DNA from 2 places in the Shewanella sp. SR43-4 genome. Region 1 is predicted to be linked to the other one. Evidence: predicted binding sites of a transcription regulator. Region 1 holds the regulator's gene; the other holds the start of a gene.
The links. Region 1 encodes MetJ, which represses methionine synthesis genes. Its sites were predicted from a motif close to TAGACGTCTAGACGTCTA; they were not measured.

Region 1 (3,438 bases):
GCAATGCGGCCATAAGGCGTGCAGACCAACGCTCACCAAAACTGACCACTTGGTTTAATTGGTAGTCATTACGCTGCTCTAAAGACAATAAACTGACTAATTGCGATTTGTCAGTCGACAGGCGCTCACGTAGGTCACGAGCCAGCTCATTTGATAATAACTGTTCAATTAATGTCTGCTGATAACTGATCAGCACTTGAAGCTCTTCTTGCCATAACTGACCGCTGTCACGCAGAGTGAGTAATTTGTATAAAAAGTTAGTCGTTTTGCCGGCGGCCGATACCACAACTAAATCATCACTTTGACCATGTGTAAGCAAAATATGGGCAACACGGCGATAGCAATCTGCATCCGCTAAACTTGAACCACCAAACTTATGTAAATGACTTCGCGTCATTACTAACTCCTTAAACAACTAAGACTTTTATTGCGACAGCTATACTTCTAATTTGAAATAAACAGTGTGGCAAGTGCATATTTTCTATTTTACTTTATTTGGCCGGAACCACAGCAAACTTAAACTCGAATTAAGCCAACTCAAGCTGATTTTATCGCAGTAACAGCGGCGAGACCGGCTTGAATATCCGCGAGCAGGTCATCTGCATCTTCAATACCGACAGATAATCTCAGTAAAGTGTCTTTAATACCAGCCTGCTGCCTTGCCTGTGGGTCCATTGCACGGTGAGTCATGGTGGCAGGAACAGCAACTAAACTTTCCACTCCGCCTAAACTTTCAGCAATACTAAACAAAGATAATGCCTGTAAAAAGGCCACCACTTCAGCTTCGCCACCGGTTAATTCAAAACTTAACATAGCGCCAAAACCTTGTTGTTGTTTTGCGGCAATTTCGTGACCCGGATGGTCTTTTAGCCCTGGATAATACACCTTGGCAACCACATCACTGGCATTGAGTAATTCTACAATTTTTTGCGCATTACGTTGATGCTCACGAATGCGGACTGCCAGCGTTCTTAAGCCACGTAAGGTTAAATAGCTATCAAAAGCAGAACCGGTTAATCCAAGGGTGTTTGACCACCAATGTAATAATTCACCCACTTCAGCATCTTTAGCCACCACAGCGCCACCGACCACATCACTGTGACCATTAATGTATTTGGTGGTTGAGTGAATAACGATATCGGCCCCCAACAATAAAGGTTGTTGTAATATTGGCGACAAAAAAGTGTTATCAACCGTCACTAACGCGCCAACCTCATGGCAAGCGATACTGATCGCATTAATATCGACTACCCGCAGTAATGGATTTGATGGCGTTTCTAACCAGACCATTTTGGGATTTTGCGCTATCGCGTTGCCCAGCGCTTGCGCATCAGTTTGATCAACAACCAATAACTTAAATTGACCTTTTTTGGCCAGGTTAGTAAATAAACGGTAACTGCCACCATAACAATCGTGCGGCACAACCAATAAATCATCTGGGCCCAACAAACTGGTCACTAAGGTAATGGCCGCCATGCCGGTACATGTCACCACACCAGTTACACCTTGCTCAAGTTTTGCAATCGCCTCACCTAATATACAACGCGTCGGATTACCTGAACGGCTGTAGTCAAACTCGCGAGGATTAGTATGGCCATCAAATGAATAATTGGTCGATAAATAAATCGGCGGCACAATAGCACCATGTTGTGTGTCTGTTTCTATACCCTGGCGAACGGCCAAAGTGGCACTTTGATACTGAGTCATAATTGATTCCTAAAAAGTCACAAACACACAATAGATGTCTAGACGTCCAAATTTACCGAAGAGTTCTCCCTGAGTCAACCAAAATAGACGTTTAGACGTCTAAACATCGAGAAATCTATTTGCATCGGGATTAAATAGTAGCAATAATTTGACTAGAGATTGTAACGGTTTAAAATCTGCAGCGTATTTATCGTTAAGGGTAAGTTAATGACTGAATGGAATGGCGAATATATCAGCCCATATGCCGAACACGGCAAAAAAAATGAACAAGTAAAAAAAATTACGGTTTCTATCCCTTTAAAAGTATTAAAAGTACTGACAGATGAGCGGACGCGTCGCCAGATAAATAATCTGCGCCATGCAACTAACAGTGAACTGCTATGCGAAGCATTTTTGCACGCGTACACAGGTCAACCATTACCTTATGACGGTGATTTATCAAAAGATCAGCCTGATAGCATTCCAAGTGAAGCGAAAAAGTTAATGGATGATATGGGTATCGAATGGGAAGAGCTCGAATAACCTACAGGTTAATGAATCCCTCACCGACTTTAAAACTGCCCATTGATACCAATCCTTATTGAAGTTTGCTCTTTTAGCGAAAATGATTAGCGTGGTATTCGAGGCAGTCTTTTAAAGGCAAAGTTGCTGTACGCCTAAAATAGATCCAATTTCAATGTGGATTGCTATAAGCAGTAATATTTTAAAGAGAAATTATGATGTCATTTATCGATCCAACCACTTTGATACTGGCATCAATTATTGTATTTTTTGGCGCGCTAACCCAAAGCTTAATTGGCTTTGGGTTAGCCGTTGTAGCAAGCCCACTACTGTATATTGTTAATCCTCAATTAGTTCCTGTTCCTATTATTGCCATGGGTTTTGCAATCTCTGCAATGACCTTGTTTAGAGAGCGCGGCCACCTGCAGTTTAATGGATTACAATATGCCTTACTGGGACGTGTTCCAGGAGGATTTTTAGGTGCAGGGTTATTACTGTTTGCACCACAAGCCATACTAGGCTTGGTGATTGCAGCAATCGTGTTTATTGCCGTTATCCTAAGCGTCTTTCGCTTTACCGCACCAATCAATCGCATCAGTTTATTTATCGCTGGGGTATTTTCGGGCATATTTGGCAATATCGCTGCGATCGGCGGCCCACCAATGGCCATTTTACTTGCCGGTCAAGATGCCAGTCAATTTAGGGCGGCGCTATCAGCCTTTTTTGTCTTTAGCTCATTAATCGCATTGGCTATTTTAGCCGTTGTCGGCTTAGTTGAAGTAAAACATTTATGGCTATCACTGCTATTACTCCCCTCAGTCATTGCAGGCTACCTTGTCTCTGGTCGATTAATTGGCCGTGTCGATAAAGAGAAAACCCGGGCTGCGACATTAATATTGTGTAGCATTAGCGCAACAATATTAGTAATAAAGTCGACAATCGCATTAATTTAACGCCACTCACTGATTCTCTTTATCAAATGACCTTCCAATAAACAGGGCTGCGCATTATTTTATGTGGCTGAATCCCTGTCACTAAACGTTAATTTATCCTCTAGCAAACTATTACCCTCTAGACAATAGATCTGCATCACATCAACTCCATTAGATTTTTATCAATTAACTTTTTTTCAATTAGTTTTTTCTCATGGATATGATCTACTTCAAATTAACACTACCTCCTTTTAGGTAACATTATTTACAGCAAAACAATAAATATATGTTGCTAAGG
Region 2 (3,438 bases), 260 kb from region 1:
AAACATCATGAAGGTAGCGCCGTAGTTAATAAAACCACCATGCAACGACGCACCGTTCATAATGCCGCTCATACCGAATTCACGTACACCGTAATAGATGTAGTTACCAGCAGGATCGTCTTGAATACCTTTTGAGCCAGACCAAAGCGTTAAGTTAGAACCGGCTAAGTCTGCGCTACCGCCAAGTAATTCTGGCAACATAGCACCAAAGAAACCAATCGCATTTTGAGACGCTTTACGGCTCGCAATACCTTCGGCTTTATCTTGGCTTTCTTGGATAAAGGCTTGTGCTTTTGCTTCAAAATCAGCAGGTAAATCACCCTTTAAAACACGGCGATCATATTCTGCAGCAAGTTCTGGGAACGCAGCTTGATATGCAGCAAACTTGTCATTCCATAATGACTCATTCGCCTCACCTTTGTGTTTGGCATCCCAACCAGCATAAACATCAGATGGGATTTCAAAAGGAGCGTGTGGCCAGTTTAAGAACTCACGAGCGGCTGCAATTTCAGCATCACCTAATGGTGCACCATGACAATCATGGCTGCCCGATTTGTTCGGAGAACCAAAACCAATAATGGTTTTACAGCAAATCATCGATGGCTTATCGGTGACAGATTTAGCTTGTTCAATTGCTGCACGGATGGCATCAGGATTATGACCATCAACATCAGCAATAACATGCCAGCCATAAGCTTCAAAGCGCTTAGGCGTATCATCAGTGAACCAACCTTCAACATGACCATCGATAGAAATACCGTTGTCATCCCAAAATGCCACTAACTTACCTAGGCCTAATGTGCCGGCTAATGAACTGGCTTCGTGAGAAATACCTTCCATTAAACAGCCATCACCTAAGAAACAGTAGGTAAAATGATCAACAATATCGTGACCTGGACGGTTAAACTGAGCCGCTAAGGTTTTTTCGGCAATCGCCATACCAACAGCATTGCTCAAACCTGCGCCTAAAGGACCGGTGGTGGTTTCAACACCTGGAGTATAACCATACTCAGGATGACCAGGTGTTTTTGAATGTAATTGACGGAATTGCTTTAACTCTTCAATCGGCAACTCATAGCCTGATAAATGCAATAAAGAGTAGATAAGCATAGAGCCATGACCGTTTGACAGAACAAAACGATCGCGATCGACCCAGTTAGGATTAGTTGGATTGTGCTTTAGAAAATCATTCCATAGCACTTCGGCGATATCAGCCATACCCATTGGGGCACCTGGATGACCAGAATTGGCTTTTTGAACCGCATCCATACTTAAGGCGCGAATAGCGTTAGCGAGTACTTTACGAGATGACATGCTCTCTCCTGCTTGTTTGTAAGGTCTAGCGGGCAATTGTGAAGCCATATTTTCCCCTACAAGGCGATGTGACGCAAATTAAAATTTCTCTCATTACATTTTTAGTCAGTAATAAGCTCACTTTTACCTATTAAGGTCGTCTTGCCGCTGATGTTTATTGGGTAGATAACATGCAAAAAGCCCCGTAATGAACATCTACATACTGAGTAATTATTTATTGACAGTCAGCTTAGAAAACAGTGCTGTGTAAGTAAAACGTCAACTTGTCTCAACACTTAATACCTCATAATCATCCTTAATATTGTTCAATTAATGGCACCAAAGTGTTTAAAGCAGACCAAAAAAAATGATTAAAACTTAATTTAATCAGAAGTTTAATTAACCCATTAGCTAAACACACTCATAGAGAGTAAAAAATATTCATGCACTACTGCACAATTATCTGCTTAAATTCGTATTAAGGGGTGTTATCAAATTAGATTTCGACTAAAATAGACGTCTAGACGTATATTCAAATGCAACCAACGAGATTTTCCTATTATGGCAAAGCACTTGTTTACCTCTGAGTCGGTCTCAGAAGGTCATCCAGATAAAATCGCCGATCAGATTTCTGATGCGGTATTAGACGCAATACTTGAGCAAGATCCAAAGGCTCGTGTTGCGTGCGAAACGTATGTTAAAACCGGAATGGTATTAGTGGGCGGTGAAGTCACCACTTCTGCTTGGGTAGACATTGAAGAAATTACCCGTAAAACCGTCCGCGAAATCGGTTACACCAATTCAGATATGGGTTTTGATGCTGATTCATGTGCGGTACTTAATGCCATAGGCAAACAGTCACCAGACATCAATCAAGGCGTTGACCGCTCAGATCCTGCTGAACAAGGCGCTGGCGATCAGGGCTTAATGTTTGGCTATGCCAGCAATGAAACCGACGTATTAATGCCTGCACCTATCACTTACGCTCATAAGCTAGTTAAGCGTCAGTCAGAAGTGCGTAAAGACGGCACTTTACCTTGGTTGCGTCCAGATGCAAAAAGCCAAGTAACCTTTGCATATGACGATGGCAAAATCATCGGTATCGATGCGATTGTATTGTCAACTCAACATCGTGAAGACGTAACACAAGCAGATTTGATTGAAGCCGTAATGGAAACCATCATTAAGCCTGTATTACCTGCACAATGGTTAAACAAAGACACTAAATACTTTATCAACCCTACTGGTCGCTTTGTTATTGGTGGACCTGTTGGTGATTGTGGTTTAACAGGACGTAAGATTATCGTTGATACTTACGGCGGAATGGCGCGCCATGGTGGCGGTGCATTCTCTGGTAAAGACCCATCGAAAGTAGACCGTAGCGCAGCTTATGCTGCACGTTATGTGGCTAAGAATATTGTTGCTGCAGGTCTTGCTGATCGCTGTGAGCTACAAGTGTCTTATGCTATTGGTGTTGCAGAGCCAACATCTATCAGTATCGAAACATTCGGTACTGGTAAAGTGTCTGAAGAAGTGTTGATCAAATTGATCCGTCAACACTTTGAGCTACGTCCTTATGGTTTAACCGCAATGCTAGATTTGGCGCGTCCTATCTATCAACAAACTGCAGCTTATGGCCATTTTGGTCGCGATATATTCCCTTGGGAAGCGACAGATAAAGCTGAGATTCTCCGTGCTGATGCCGGACTATAATAAGCTAGGTATCGATATAGCTTAACGCTTGTTGGCTAAGCTAAAACGATATCAAACATAAAACCGCCATTTGGCGGTTTTATGTTATTGGCGCTATCCAATTTGCACTAGCAGATGTAATAAGGTAATGATTTAATCTCGACACTGGGTCTCATTATGTATCAAGCCACTTGGCTAGAAAAAAATATAATAGCAAAGCAAGCTGTTGCACCGCCATCCTTAGGGGCGGAACCCATTGAAGCTGATTCGATTGCGAATAAGTCGATTGCGAGTCATCCTACTGCTGTAGAAGGCAACGCGATTGAACTTGCTGAAAGCAAACTCTCAGCGATAAAGCTCTGTGCAATAAAAGAATGGTCAGCCATTAAATTATTCTATCGTCAGCATATGCCTTATGCGCGATTAGCTCAAAAAGAAGCCATAGCAGTTATT

Region 2: a site for MetJ is predicted at 1,807-1,824, ahead of metK (methionine adenosyltransferase). Genes of this name have one in related genera too.

Annotation. Positions count from the first base shown of each region.
Region 1 is NZ_JACJEB010000001.1:296,722-300,159, forward strand. It holds gene H5123_RS01365 (bifunctional aspartate kinase/homoserine dehydrogenase II) at 1-397, opposite strand, end outside; gene metB (cystathionine gamma-synthase) at 538-1,707, opposite strand; gene metJ (met regulon transcriptional regulator MetJ) at 1,915-2,229, shown strand; gene H5123_RS01380 (sulfite exporter TauE/SafE family protein) at 2,424-3,161, shown strand.
Region 2 is NZ_JACJEB010000001.1:33,475-36,912, forward strand. It holds gene tkt (transketolase) at 1-1,314, opposite strand, end outside; gene metK (methionine adenosyltransferase) at 1,855-3,006, shown strand; gene H5123_RS00145 (GNAT family N-acetyltransferase) at 3,163-3,438, shown strand, end outside.